DNA from 3 places in the Lactococcus sp. NH2-7C genome. Region 2 is predicted to be linked to each of the others. Evidence: predicted binding sites of a transcription regulator. Region 2 holds the regulator's gene; each other region holds the start of a gene.

Region 1 (4,362 bases), 550 kb from region 2:
TTTCAGAAGAAAATTTGCAACTTCACTTACACTGTGTTGGTGGTTTCGTGCTTGAATACTATGGAATGAAGGCAACAGAGGATATAGATGCCTTTTATGAAAGTACCGAAAAAGTTGAAAAAATCATTCAAGAAATTGGTGAAGAATTTCATGTCGGAACCTCTAATGAACCTTGGTTGAGTCAAGCAGTCGGCGAAGTCATGTCTCATTCAAAAACGGATGAAACAATTATTTTCGTGGAAAGTCATTTGACTGTTGGTCTGTCATCACTCGAATCTATTCTTATCGATAAAATACAGGCTGGCCGAACCAAAGATGTTCCAGACATCGCAAAAATAATGAAAAAATTAAAAATTGAAAGCCCAGATCCTCTCTTAGAACGATTTAAACATACAGATGGTTCAGCAGACCCAGCGGTCATTTTAGAGGCTTTTAGTTTAGCTTATGGCGAAGAATCCTTAAAAAATTATTTACGAAAAAATCCAAAAATACTGAGGTTATTGCAATGACGTGGATTGAATATCTCCTGAATGCTGCTCAAAAGTCTAAATGGAATTTAGAACTTTGGGTCCGTTATTTAAATAAAGTGATTCAACGGGACAAAATTTTACTTTCAAAAACAGATATTGATTATTTAATGAGTTCTGAAGAATTAACTTCTTTTCAACGCGTTTTTCTTGAACTTGCTCTTGAAAAAGAAACAACACCTTGGGAAATGACTGTTGGTATGTCTGAACCGACTCAATCGATTCATCTTCAGTCTGTTTTAAAAGAATTAAAAAAAGAATGAAAGTTAATTCATTCTTTTTTATTTTATAAGTTATATCTTATTTAATCCGGAGATATTGACCAATTAAAATAGTATCACTTGATAAATGATTCCAAGCCTTGATTGAAGCAATTGGGCTGCCAGATTTTTGTGAAAGTCCCCAAAGCGTATCTCCTTTAACAACCTTATGAATAGAGGTATTTGAAGCCGCGGAAGGGTTAGAAGTTGAACTCGTAGAGGCTGAGCTTGAACCTGTTGAAGAGCTTGAAGAGCCGGCAGATTGTGAAACAATCAAGTTTTGTCCAATATAAATTGTATCAGAACTCAAGTGATTCCAATTTTTGAGTTGAGCAATCGTTGTTTTATATTTGACAGAAAGCCCCCAAAGCGTATCGCCAGATTTAACCTTAATCGTCGTTTGTGACGCTGGTTTAGCAGGAGTTACCGAAGTAGTAGGCGTTGTGCTTGCGGCAGAATTTCCAGAAGCATTTGAACCATTTGTATTAGACGAAGGACTTGAAGTTGTCAATACAAGTTTTTGACCAATATAAATGATTGTACTTTTAAGATTGTTTGCACTTTGGATTTGAGCAACACTAATTCCATATTTTTGCGAAATTCCCCAAAGCGTATCACCAGATTTAACAGTATAAGTGGTTGAGCTTGTACTTGTATTTGAATTATTATTGGTATTTGTAGCTGTTGAACCACCAGTATTAGAAGTACCAGCTGAAGAAGCTCCGTCAAAACGAGTCAGATTATATTGAGAAATAATTCGATTCAGGGAGGCTCCATAATTAGGGTCAGTTGCATATTTTCCTGTTAAAGCTGCGGTTGCATCTTGATAAGTTGCCGCGTTTGCTCGCCAAGCTTTAGCATAATAAGGACCATTTCCGAAGTTTGTAGTTTTTAAAACATAAGCATTATCCTGGAAACTTTGATTAAAGGATGGATAAACCCTGAATGGCATATCTTTTGTGACCCATTTACCATTAAGATATTCTTGAGTTTTAAAAACAACGCTTTTTCCTTGGTAAGTTCCTTGAATACCGAATAAATTATAATAGGGGGCACGAGAAAGTTGGCTTGAACCCCAGTTACTTTCCAAAATAGCTTGGGCAATCATGACTGAAGGATAAAGACCATTACTATCGGCAACTGGTTTTGCTGATGCAGCAATACTTTCAATAAAAGCTTCTGTCGAATTGGTTGCAGCCTGAACCATTGGGCTTGTTTGTTGGAGCAAAAGCTCATGAGTGGTCGTCAAAGTTCCTGCAATGAGAACGGCGCCAGCAAATTTAGTCGCTGGTTTATAAAAAGCCAGTGGTTTTTTGGCTTTCTTTTTTAAATGTCTATTTTTAACTTTAATACGAGAAACTGGCATAAATAATTCCTTTCCTGAAAATACAGAATAAAATAAGTACTACCTTATTTTACCACGGTTAATGGAAGAAAAAGATGACAATTATGTGGCGGTTTGTAAACGTTTTTTATTTAATGTTTTATATTGGCTAGAAAATGTGAGAATTTGGAGAAAAAATCTGATTTAAGACGTATTAGTTACATTTTGAATACAAGTGGATTATATTTTGCTTTATGAAATTGAGAAAAGGGAATGAAAACAAGCAACACAAGATATTGTGTGTGTTTACATAATTTAACCTATATATTGTGTCATTTCTGAGAATTTGATAAAATAGATGATGTAATTGAAGAGGATGGTTAATATGAAAAGTGAAGTAAAATATCAAGATGTAACACTAGAAGAAATTAATGTGATAAAGCGTGACGGACGCTCAGTGAAATTTAACAGTGAGAAAATTTTTGATGCTTTGACTAAAGCGGCTAAAAAAGTTGAACTGACAGATATGGCGGTTCTTTCAGAGCTTACTGACAGAGTAGTCAGTGAAATCTTTACTCGTTTTTCTGAAAATGTCAAAATTTATGAAATTCAATCCATCGTTGAGCAAGAACTCCTTGAGTCTGGAGAAACTCAATTGGCTGAAGAGTATATCTCTTATCGTGCTAACCGTGATTTGGCACGTACTAAAGCAACAGATATCAATTTCACGATTGAAAAATTAATTAATCGCGACCAAACTGTCGTTAATGAAAATGCCAATAAAGATTCTAACGTTTTTAATACTCAACGTGATTTGACAGCTGGTGCGGTTTCCAAAGCAATTGGTTTGAAACTTCTTCCACCACATGTGGCAAATGCTCACCAAAAAGGTGATATTCATTATCATGACCTTGATTATAGTCCATTTACTACAATGTCTAACTGTTGTTTGATTGACTTTAAAAATATGTTTGAAAATGGCTTTAAACTTGGAAATGCGCAAGTAGATTCGCCAAAATCAATTCAAACAGCAACTGCTCAAGCCAGTCAAATCATCGCTAATGTAGCTAGTTCGCAATATGGTGGTTGTTCATTTGACCGTGCCGATGAAGTATTGGCACCTTACGCGAAGTTAAATTATAAAAAACATTTAAAAGATGCACAAAAATGGATCGATGGTGCTGAAAAACAAGAAGCTTACGCTCGTGAAAAAACAGCCAAAGATATCTATGATGCAATGCAATCTTTAGAATATGAAATTAATACTTTGTTTACTTCAAATGGTCAAACGCCTTTTGTAACGGTTGGTTTTGGTCTTGGAGATGATTGGTATGCGCGTGAAATTCAAAAAGCAATTTTAAAAGTACGGATTGGTGGTTTAGGTTCAGAACACCGTACTGCTATTTTCCCTAAATTAATTTTCACACTCAAACGTGGACTTAACCTCGAAATAGGGACACCAAACTATGACATCAAAGAACTTGCGCTTGAATGTTCAACAAAACGGATGTACCCTGATATTTTGAGCTATGATAAAATTGTTGAATTAACAGGTTCATTTAAAGCTTCAATGGGTTGTCGTTCATTCTTGCAAGGCTGGAAAGATGAAAATGGGAATGACGTGACTGCTGGACGTAATAATCTTGGAGTTGTTACAGTTAACCTTCCACGTATTGCTCTTGAAGCCGCTGGAAATAAAGAAAAATTCTGGGAAATCTTCAATGAAAGAATTGAAATTGCTCATGATGCGCTTGCCTTTCGTGTTGAACGTGCTAAAGAAGCACAACCTAAAAATGCACCTATTCTCTTTATGAATGGTGCATTGGGACGCCTTGATGCCGAAGGTTCAGTTGATGAATTGTACAATAAAGAACGTGCAACTGTAAGTTTAGGTTACATTGGACTTTATGAAGTGGCGACTACTTTTTATGGCCCAACTTGGGAAAATAATCCTGAAGCTAAAGCTTTTACAATTGAAATTGTGAAACGAATGCATGAAGATTGTGAAGATTGGTCTAAAGCCTCTGGTTATCATTATTCTGTTTACTCAACACCGTCAGAAAGTTTAACTGACCGTTTCTGCCGAATGGATAAAGAAAAATTCGGTTCAGTTGCAGATATTACTGACAAAGATTACTATACTAATTCTTTCCACTATGATGTGCGTAAAAATCCAACTCCATTTGAAAAATTAGAGTTTGAAAAAGACTATCCTGTTTATGCCAATGGTGGATTCATTCATTACTGTGAA
Region 2 (4,362 bases):
GGCTCAATGGCTTCTTCTGTAAAATTTCTAACCGAAGTGTGATTCATCATTAAATCAATCGTTTCGTTTATTTCAGTCATGACGTCTATTCGTCCCCTCTAATCGCATTTCTTCTGCTAAATATTTCACACGTTCCATAACACGTTTTGCTGGCCAAATTTCATCAGCTCGCTTGGTTTCGGCTAAATGCTGTTCTAATTCTTCCATTCTTAAATTTGAAGTGAAGAAAGTCGGGAGATTTTCTTGCATACGATGTTGTAAAATGACTTGTAAAATACTGTCACGAACCCAAGCGTTGTTTTGCTCTGCCCCAATATCATCCAAAACTAAAACTTGACTGGCTTTTATTTCATTGACCCAGACTTTGGCATTGTCAAAATCTAAATCAGAAATAAAAGTAGGATAATGAAGAAGCGTGGTTGAAATTCCTTTTTTGGCTAATTCGTTTGCCATGGCCGCAAGCATGAAAGATTTTCCGACACCAAAATCACCATAAAGATAAAGTCCTTTTTTCTTGGGAAAATTGGTAATAAAATCAACTAGGGCTTGGTATGGTTTGATTCTTTGAACATCATCAAGGGCAATATCTGCCAAAGTGACTTGTTTTAAATCTTTTGGAAGTCCAATAATATTCACACGTCGCAAAAGGTTTTGAGCTGCTAGTTGCTGCGCCAATTCATTTGTCGTTTGATATGAAACATCAGCATAGCCGTGATTCATGATTAAAACAGGTTCATAACCGTCAGCTGCCCGTTTTTCACCTTTTTCAAATTTTTCATGCTCACGAACGTATTCATAAAACTTGGAGTAAGAGCGTTGAATTTCGTCAGAAGTCATTTGATGTTGGGCAATAAAAGCTTGCACATCAGCATTTTTTAATACTTCTGCGACTAATTTTTCAAAATTTTCACGGATGTCTTGACGTTTTCCTAAGATGTCTCCGATAGATTCCATTAATTTTGCTCTCCTTTCAGTTTTTTGAGAGAGTCAAGCCTTATTTTCTCAAGTTTTGCAAGTTCTTCTTGGCTTGTTTTATTTTCATAATCTGGATTTGACCATTTTGGTGCTTCTTTTTTGATTTTCATTGGTCTTTTTTCAGCTCCAGCTTTAGCAGCAGCTAATTCTTCTCGTTCCAAAATTCGTTTTACCGCTGTTTCAGCTGTAAATACATCATTTCTCATCCAGTCATTAGCCAAAGCATTTACAAAATTTGGATTTAACGACGCATTTTTTTGCTGTACTAAAACATAGTGAATCAAAATATTTTGGACTTCTGCTGGCAAATTTTGGCGACTTAAATTAGTTAAAAGCTTATGTTCTTCCGAACTGACAAAGCCTCCTGCTTGCGCTTTTATCTGTCGGATGAAATCATCTGGTTCATGAGATTTACTGATAACAATCAAATCGGCAAATGCTTTAGGAAAAGCTGAAAGTGCTGGCTGCGGTTGACTAGCTCCTGAAAGCCTTCTCATCAAATTATTCATATTCAAACTTTTATCAGCATTGGCTGTTTTTTCTGCTTGCTTGAATAATTCGTACCAATTGAGTTCAAATTTTTCTGCTAGTGAATAGAGCGTTAAGGAGTCTTGATTTTCATTATTTAAATGATAGCCTTGACGTTCCATAATACTTTTAAAGGCCCCCATATCAAAACGTTCATTTGTATTTGAAGGGTTTTGTTGAGCTTGTGAGTCAAAACTAACTTTATAAACTTCATGAAATTTCTTGGAAACTTCTTTTCCTTTTGGTTCCATTCTTTTAGCTAAAGCAGCTACTCGGTTTTCACCAATTCTTGAAATCAAAAGTTGTCTATAAAAATCATCTGCAAGGAAATTTTCAAAATTTAGCGGACTTTTTACTTCAAAATAAAAGCTGGTATGATCATCATAAACGCGAACTAATGATAAGCCAGATAATTTATCTAATGCTTCAATAAAAGGATTGAGGCCAAGATTTAGATATTCCAAAAAGTGAGAAATTCTTCCAGTAGAGAAGCTTAGCATTAACTGATAAAGTGCAAAGGCATCCGTGCCAATGATTGGTAAATAGAGCAGACGAAAAGCCTCAGCGTCAAAGCTGGTCTTTCCTCGATTAAGCATTGTAAATGAATCTCCTGCTCTCATTTTTTTTCCTCACTTTTTACTGACAGGAATATCAGCAAGCTGATATTTCTTTTCTCTGCCGATAAAATACTCCTTACTCAGTCGCATTTTACTGACAGAAAGTTCAGCGAGCTGATCTTTCTTTTATCTACCGATAAAATGCTCTCTATTCAGTCGCATTTTACTGACAGAATTTATTTTTTGGTAATATTTTTAAGGAGCTCTTCTAATTCACTGACATCTTTGAATGAACGATATACACTGGCAAATCTGATATATGTAATATCGTCCAAATCAGCTAATTCTTGCATCACAAATTCACCAATAACATCTGATTCAACTTCATTACTGTCTAGTTGACGAATTTTTCTTTCAACATTTGCAACTATTGTTTCAATATCTTCACTTGATACTGGACGTTTGTATGCTGACCGAACTAAACCACGAACAATTTTTTCACGATTAAAAGGTTCACGTTTATCATCTTTTTTGATGACTAAAAGGGGCATTTCTTCGATACGTTCAAAGGTTGTGAAGCGAAAACCACATGATTCACAAACACGACGACGGCGAATAGCATCTTCGGCTTGTCTTGAATCAACAACTTTTGATTCTTCAGAAGAACACTTTGGACATCTCATCTTATTCTCCTTATTATAGATAATAAATTCTTATTAATTTTACTGACAGAAAATTTGTTTAGTCTTTTTCATTCTGTCAGTAACTTTTTTTATTAATTTTAATGACAGAAAGCAACTTATTTATTTTTTGGTAAAAATTTTGCTTCTAATCGATAGATTACTTGACCTTTTTGTGAGAATTTTTGCTCATACTCGGTCATTACATTTTGCGGAGCAAATTCTTCGTCTTGGTGTAAATCTAGCCAAACTTTTTTAAGTTCCATGCCATAGTTAGCTAAGGAAACTAAGGAGTATTCAAACAATCCACGATTATCAGTTTTGAAATGAATTTCACCTTCAGGACGTAAAATCTTTTCATAAGTTGCAAGAAATGATTTATAAGTCAAACGACGTTTTTCATGGCGTCCTTTTGGCCAAGGATCAGAAAAGTTCAAATAGACTTGGTCAATTTCACCATCAGCAAAATATTCACTCAAAGCTGCTCCATCAACAAGCATCATTTGTACGTTTGGCAAATCTGCTTCAATTGCTTTATCTAGTGCATAAGATAAAACTGATAACTGCATATCAATTGCAATGTAATTTATTTCTGGATGAAGAGCTGCCATTCCTGTGATGAAAGCTCCTTTTCCACAACCAACTTCGATATGAATCGGATGATTATTTCCAAAACGTTCTGACCAACGCCCTTTAAAGTCTGCTGGATTTTCAACTACGATATGTGCGTTTTCAGCAAGCATTTCGCCTGCTCCTTTACGATTTCTGACGCGCATTTTTACCTCAATTTTTTAATTTTTGATAGAAAATCATTGAAAATGATATTCTATTTCTTTATTTTTATTATTCAATTATAAGCCAAAAAATAGGAAGGTCCAAACCCTAGCCTATTTTTACTAAAATAATTCACAAAATTTACGAAGCCCCAAGATTTCTTGATTTACTTCTTTCATTTTTCCTCTAGAAAGATATTCAGAGATTTGGCGAAGAAAAGAAAGTTTTCCGTACCAAGCCACTTTATCCATAATATCTGAACGAGGTCTAACACCAGATGTCATCAACCACAAAGACCAATTATTTGGTTTAATATAGTGGGATAAAACATGTGCCATATCGACCATTGAATCTGATAAAAAGACTGTATCCCAATCTACTAAATAAATTTTTCCTGAATTATCATCCACTAACCAATTTTTATGATTGACATCGCCATGAACGACTACGACCTCTTCATTTTTGATTTCGGGAATTTGTTGACGCATTTCTTCAATGATTCCTGACAAAAAATGATTTGTTCGTAAAGCCTCAGTATTTTGGACACAATCCTCTAATAATTGTTCAGGAAGAATAATTTGACTTCCCAACTTCTTATAAGATTCAACCAATTTTTTTGAGTCATGCAAATGAGCTAAAATATGATTAATTTGACGGTCTTCCATATCCTCAGGACTTAGGGTATGACCGTCAATCCAAGGTTGAGCAGATAAGGTATCGCCTTCGGCCGTACGTTTTGTCCATAAGACTTTAGGCGTGATTCCCTCAAGATAAATACTTGGCAAAAAAGGACTGCCGTTTTTTTTAATAAAAACGCGTTCTTGATCACTTTTCCCAAAAAATGCATT
Region 3 (4,362 bases), 280 kb from region 2:
TAATCGGTGTTTTACGAATTTCTGGATTGGCTACCATTTTATCATATTCAGCTGTAATATCGACTTCGGCAAAAGGCTTACCATAATATTTTTCAACAAAATATGGCTCAAAGAGATACATTGTTTCTCCCTTTTTAACCAATTCGTAGAATTTATCAGGAACAGTAACCCCAAGAGAAAGTGTTTTAACACGAATTTTTTCATCCGCATTTTCTTTTTTAGTTGACAAGAATTCCATAATATCTGGATGGAATAGTGACAAATAAACAACACCAGCACCTTGACGTTGCCCTAATTGATTGGCATAAGAAAAGGCATCTTCAAAAAGTTTCATGACAGGAACGACACCAGCTGCCACTCCATCATAACCTTTGATAGGTGCACCAGCAGCACGTAAATTAGTCAAGTTTAGACCAACACCACCACCATTTTTAGAAAGTTGCAAGGCAGAGTTAATAGTTCGTCCAATTGAATTCATATCATCAGTTAATTGTAGAAGGAAACAAGAAACAAATTCACCACGACGCTTACGTCCAGCATTTAGAAAAGTCGGAGTCGCAGGTTGATAACGACGATTAATCATTGCAAAAGCAAGATTATTAGCTAATTTTTCATCGCCGTCAGCCATATATAAAGCATTCATCAACACACGGTCTTCAAAATCTTCAAGGTAGAGAGAGCCATCATTGTTTTTCATAGCATACTGGTTATAAAATTTGTAAGCAGCCATAAATGAATCAAAATGAAATTCAAATTTACTCAATTCTTTACGAAGATTTGTAATGAATTCTGGATTATATTTTTCAAGAAACTCAGCTTCTAGATATTCTTCTTTAACGAGCCAATTGAGTTTATCGATATATGTATCGGCTTCATAACGATTAGGTTCGACATTTTCTTTAAAAAAAGCAGTAATTGCTTCTTTATCTTTAGCAAGAGGAATGCTACCATTAACGGGAATGTTAATCTCGTTATTAAGCTTGAAATAAGTTACATCTTTAAGTTGTTTTAGAGACATAAAAGACCTTTCTTAAAGTGTTCAACCATAAAGAATAGAGTGGTGAACCGGAATATTATAATAAGTTCAAACTAATTAATAGAAATAAAAAGTTAAAAATAAATAGGCTTCACTCAAATAGGGTGAAGCCATAAAATCACAGCGGATTTTTGAAGGTGACTTTCGCTCCTTTGTCAAGCTGTGTAGCGAGTTTTTCGACAGCAGCAACATCGGCTGGTGTACCATTAAACTCAAAATCATATAAAAGTGGAATTTGGTATTTTGCAGAAATTTCTTTAGCAGTAAAAATATAAATACCCGCAAAATTACGATTTCCTGTACCAATAATTCCTTGACAATGTTTATAATTATCATTATAAGCCATAAAGTCAAAAACAGGGTCCATAACGTCTATTGATTTAGAAACAGTTGGAGATTCTTCGGCATAACTTGGCGTTATCAAAAGAAAAGGTTCATTCATTTCTATATCATCGTCAGGACTAATTTCGACATTTGGTAAGTTTGTTTTGGAAACAAAGCGACGAGTTTGCCCAGTCACACTGAAATAAGCAAGTTTCATATTAAGCCAACTTTGCTAATTCGCTAGGACGGAAACCAGAGAAGGCAAAGTCATCTTTAGTAATGACAGGTGCAGCACGAAATCCCATTTCAATCACTTTTTCGACAAATTCAGGTTGTTCATCGATATTGATTTCATCGAAGGCAATTTCATGTTCTGAGAGCCATTTTTTGACCATTTTGCATTGCATACAATTGTTTTTAGAATAGACTGTAACCATTTTAAATCTCCTTTGAGGAAAAACTTATTTTATAAGTGAGAGTAAAAAGTCTTTGACTTTTTCTCAACTTTTTATAGTCTTATTTTATCGTAAAAAAAATATCTAGTCAAATTAAAGATACTAGATATTGTGCTAAATTATGTAAGAATATAAAAATAACACAACATATTGTGTTATTTTTCTTTTTGTTTAGATAAGTTTAAACCAAATGGGACAAGGGATTCACAATGATTTTTGATTCTTTTGAGATTTGTTCTATGTCGTAAAATAATAATAATTGCCAAAACAAAAATAATAATTGAGAATAAAAGATCGTAGGAGGTAAGAATAAATCCGATACTAGGAAAAATAAGAATTCCTAATAAAGCAAAGATAGCACCCACAACACTAGAAAGACTGATCATGCTAAAAAGCCAAAGGATAATGATAAAGACAACAAGAAGGTAAATCAAGAAGAAAGGACTGAAGCCAAGAATCACACCAGCAGAAGTTGCAACTGCCTTACCACCTTTAAAGTGGTCAAATATTGAAAAGGTATGTCCAATAACTGCCAGAAGACCAAAAATCAAAGGTGAAACGTTATTAATATGGAAAAAAAGAGGTAAAAGAGTAGCAAGTGTCCCCTTTAGTAAGTCAAAAGCAAAAACAGAAATTCCAGCTTTTACACCTAGAATTCTAAAGGTGTTGGTTGTTCCAGTATTTCCTGAGCCATAGTCATGGAGATTTTTTTTGAAAAAAATCTTGCCAATCCATAAGCCAAATGGAATTGCCCCTAAAAGATAGCTGGCAATGAGAAGAATAATAGTAAGCATAAGTTCTCCGAAGTTTATTTCGTTTAAAATCGATAATCTCTTTTAACTGTACAATTATATCATATTTTTAATAAAGATTACTGACAATATTGAAACATCTTCACTCACTTTTTGAAAAATTCTTACCATTAGATGATAAAATTGGCAGCAGTCCTTTGACAAAGCTTTCTGAACAAGGTACAATAATCAAGATGAATATTTTTTGTCAGTTCGTTGTCAATAAAAATAATAATGAAAATAGACAGAGAATATAGGCTTTCGATGAGAGGAATATAAATGGTAATAGATATTAATAACTATGATGACAGTGCGATTCAGGTTCTTGAAGGATTGGATGCCGTCAGAAAACGCCCAGGAATGTACATTGGATCAACTGACGGAACTGGTTTGCACCATTTGGTTTGGGAAATTGTAGATAATGCGGTTGATGAAGCTTTATCAGGCTTTGGTAATAGAATTTCGGTCACCATTAATGCTGACGGTTCTTTATCAGTAGAAGATGAGGGACGGGGAATGCCAGTTGGGAAACACGCCATGGGTATTCCAACTGTTGAAGTAATTTTCACTATTTTGCACGCAGGTGGTAAATTTGGTCAAGGAGGATATAAAACATCTGGTGGGCTCCATGGTGTGGGTTCTTCAGTTGTAAATGCCCTCTCGACTTGGTTAGAAGTTGAAATTACTCGTGACGGGATTGTTTATCGTCAGCGTTTCGAAAATGGTGGACATCCAGCGACAACTTTAGAGAAAATAGGCAAAGCGCCAAAGTCTAAAACAGGGACTAAGGTAACTTTCATGCCAGATAGTAGCATTTTTTCGACAACAGAATTTAAATATAATATCATTTCAGAACGATTAAATGAATCTGCTTTTCTTCTGAAAGAAGTAACCATTAGCCTCGAAGATAAACGCACAGATGAAAAAGAAGAATTTCATTATGAAAATGGGGTGCAAGATTTTGTTTCCTATCTTAATGAAGATAAAGACAGTCTGACTCCCGTTCTTTATTTTGAAGGAAAACAAGATGGTTTTGAAGTTGAAGTTGCCCTTCAATATAATGATGGCTATTCAGAAAACATTCTTTCATTCGTCAATAATGTCCGAACAAAAGATGGCGGAACGCACGAAGCAGGTTTGAAGACGGCAATTACGAAAGCAATGAATGAATATGCTCGTAAAGTAAATTTACTCAAAGAGAAAGATAAAAATCTCGAAGGTTCGGATTATCGTGAAGGTTTGACAGCCGTCTTGTCAGTTTTAATTCCTGAGGAACATCTCCAATTTGAAGGACAAACCAAAGATAAATTGGGCTCTCCTTTAGCTCGTCCAGTTGTTGATTCTTTGGTTTCTGAAAAACTAAGTTTCTATTTGATGGAAAATGGCGAATTAGCGCAAAATTTGATTCGTAAAGCAATCAAAGCCCGTGAAGCTCGTGAAGCAGCTCGTAAAGCGCGTGAAGACTCACGAAATGGAAAGAAATCTAAAAAAGACAAAGGGCTTTTGTCTGGTAAATTAACACCCGCTCAAACAAAAAATCCAAATAAAAATGAACTTTATTTGGTCGAAGGAGATTCTGCCGGAGGGTCTGCTAAACAGGGACGAGATCGTAAATTCCAAGCCATTTTGCCTTTGCGTGGTAAAGTCATTAATACCGAAAAAGCTAAGATGCAAGATATTCTCAAAAATGAGGAAATCAATACAATGATTTATACTATTGGTGCTGGCGTTGGGGCGGATTTTACCTTGGCTGACC

The links. Region 2 encodes NrdR, which represses ribonucleotide reductase genes. Its sites were predicted from a motif close to ACACNATATATNGTGT; they were not measured.
Region 1: a site for NrdR is predicted at 2,398-2,413, ahead of nrdD (anaerobic ribonucleoside-triphosphate reductase). Genes of this name have one in related genera too.
Region 3: a site for NrdR is predicted at 1,915-1,930, ahead of QJV49_RS12695 (redoxin NrdH). Genes of this name have one in related genera too.

The regions. Positions count from the first base shown of each region.
Region 1 is NZ_CP124538.1:1,720,767-1,725,128, forward strand. It holds gene QJV49_RS08745 (DUF6036 family nucleotidyltransferase) at 1-509, shown strand, start outside; gene QJV49_RS08750 (hypothetical protein) at 506-790, shown strand; gene QJV49_RS08755 (LysM peptidoglycan-binding domain-containing protein) at 828-2,153, opposite strand; gene nrdD (anaerobic ribonucleoside-triphosphate reductase) at 2,497-4,362, shown strand, end outside.
Region 2 is NZ_CP124538.1:2,272,036-2,276,397, reverse strand. It holds gene QJV49_RS11445 (NADPH-dependent oxidoreductase) at 1-80, opposite strand, end outside; gene dnaI (primosomal protein DnaI) at 73-954, opposite strand; gene QJV49_RS11435 (replication initiation and membrane attachment family protein) at 954-2,123, opposite strand; gene nrdR (transcriptional regulator NrdR) at 2,297-2,743, opposite strand; gene trmB (tRNA (guanosine(46)-N7)-methyltransferase TrmB) at 2,860-3,516, opposite strand; gene QJV49_RS11420 (phosphotransferase family protein) at 3,637-4,362, opposite strand, start outside.
Region 3 is NZ_CP124538.1:2,548,563-2,552,924, forward strand. It holds gene nrdE (class 1b ribonucleoside-diphosphate reductase subunit alpha) at 1-1,018, opposite strand, end outside; gene nrdI (class Ib ribonucleoside-diphosphate reductase assembly flavoprotein NrdI) at 1,155-1,577, opposite strand; gene QJV49_RS12695 (redoxin NrdH) at 1,579-1,797, opposite strand; gene plsY (glycerol-3-phosphate 1-O-acyltransferase PlsY) at 1,971-2,609, opposite strand; gene parE (DNA topoisomerase IV subunit B) at 2,886-4,362, shown strand, end outside.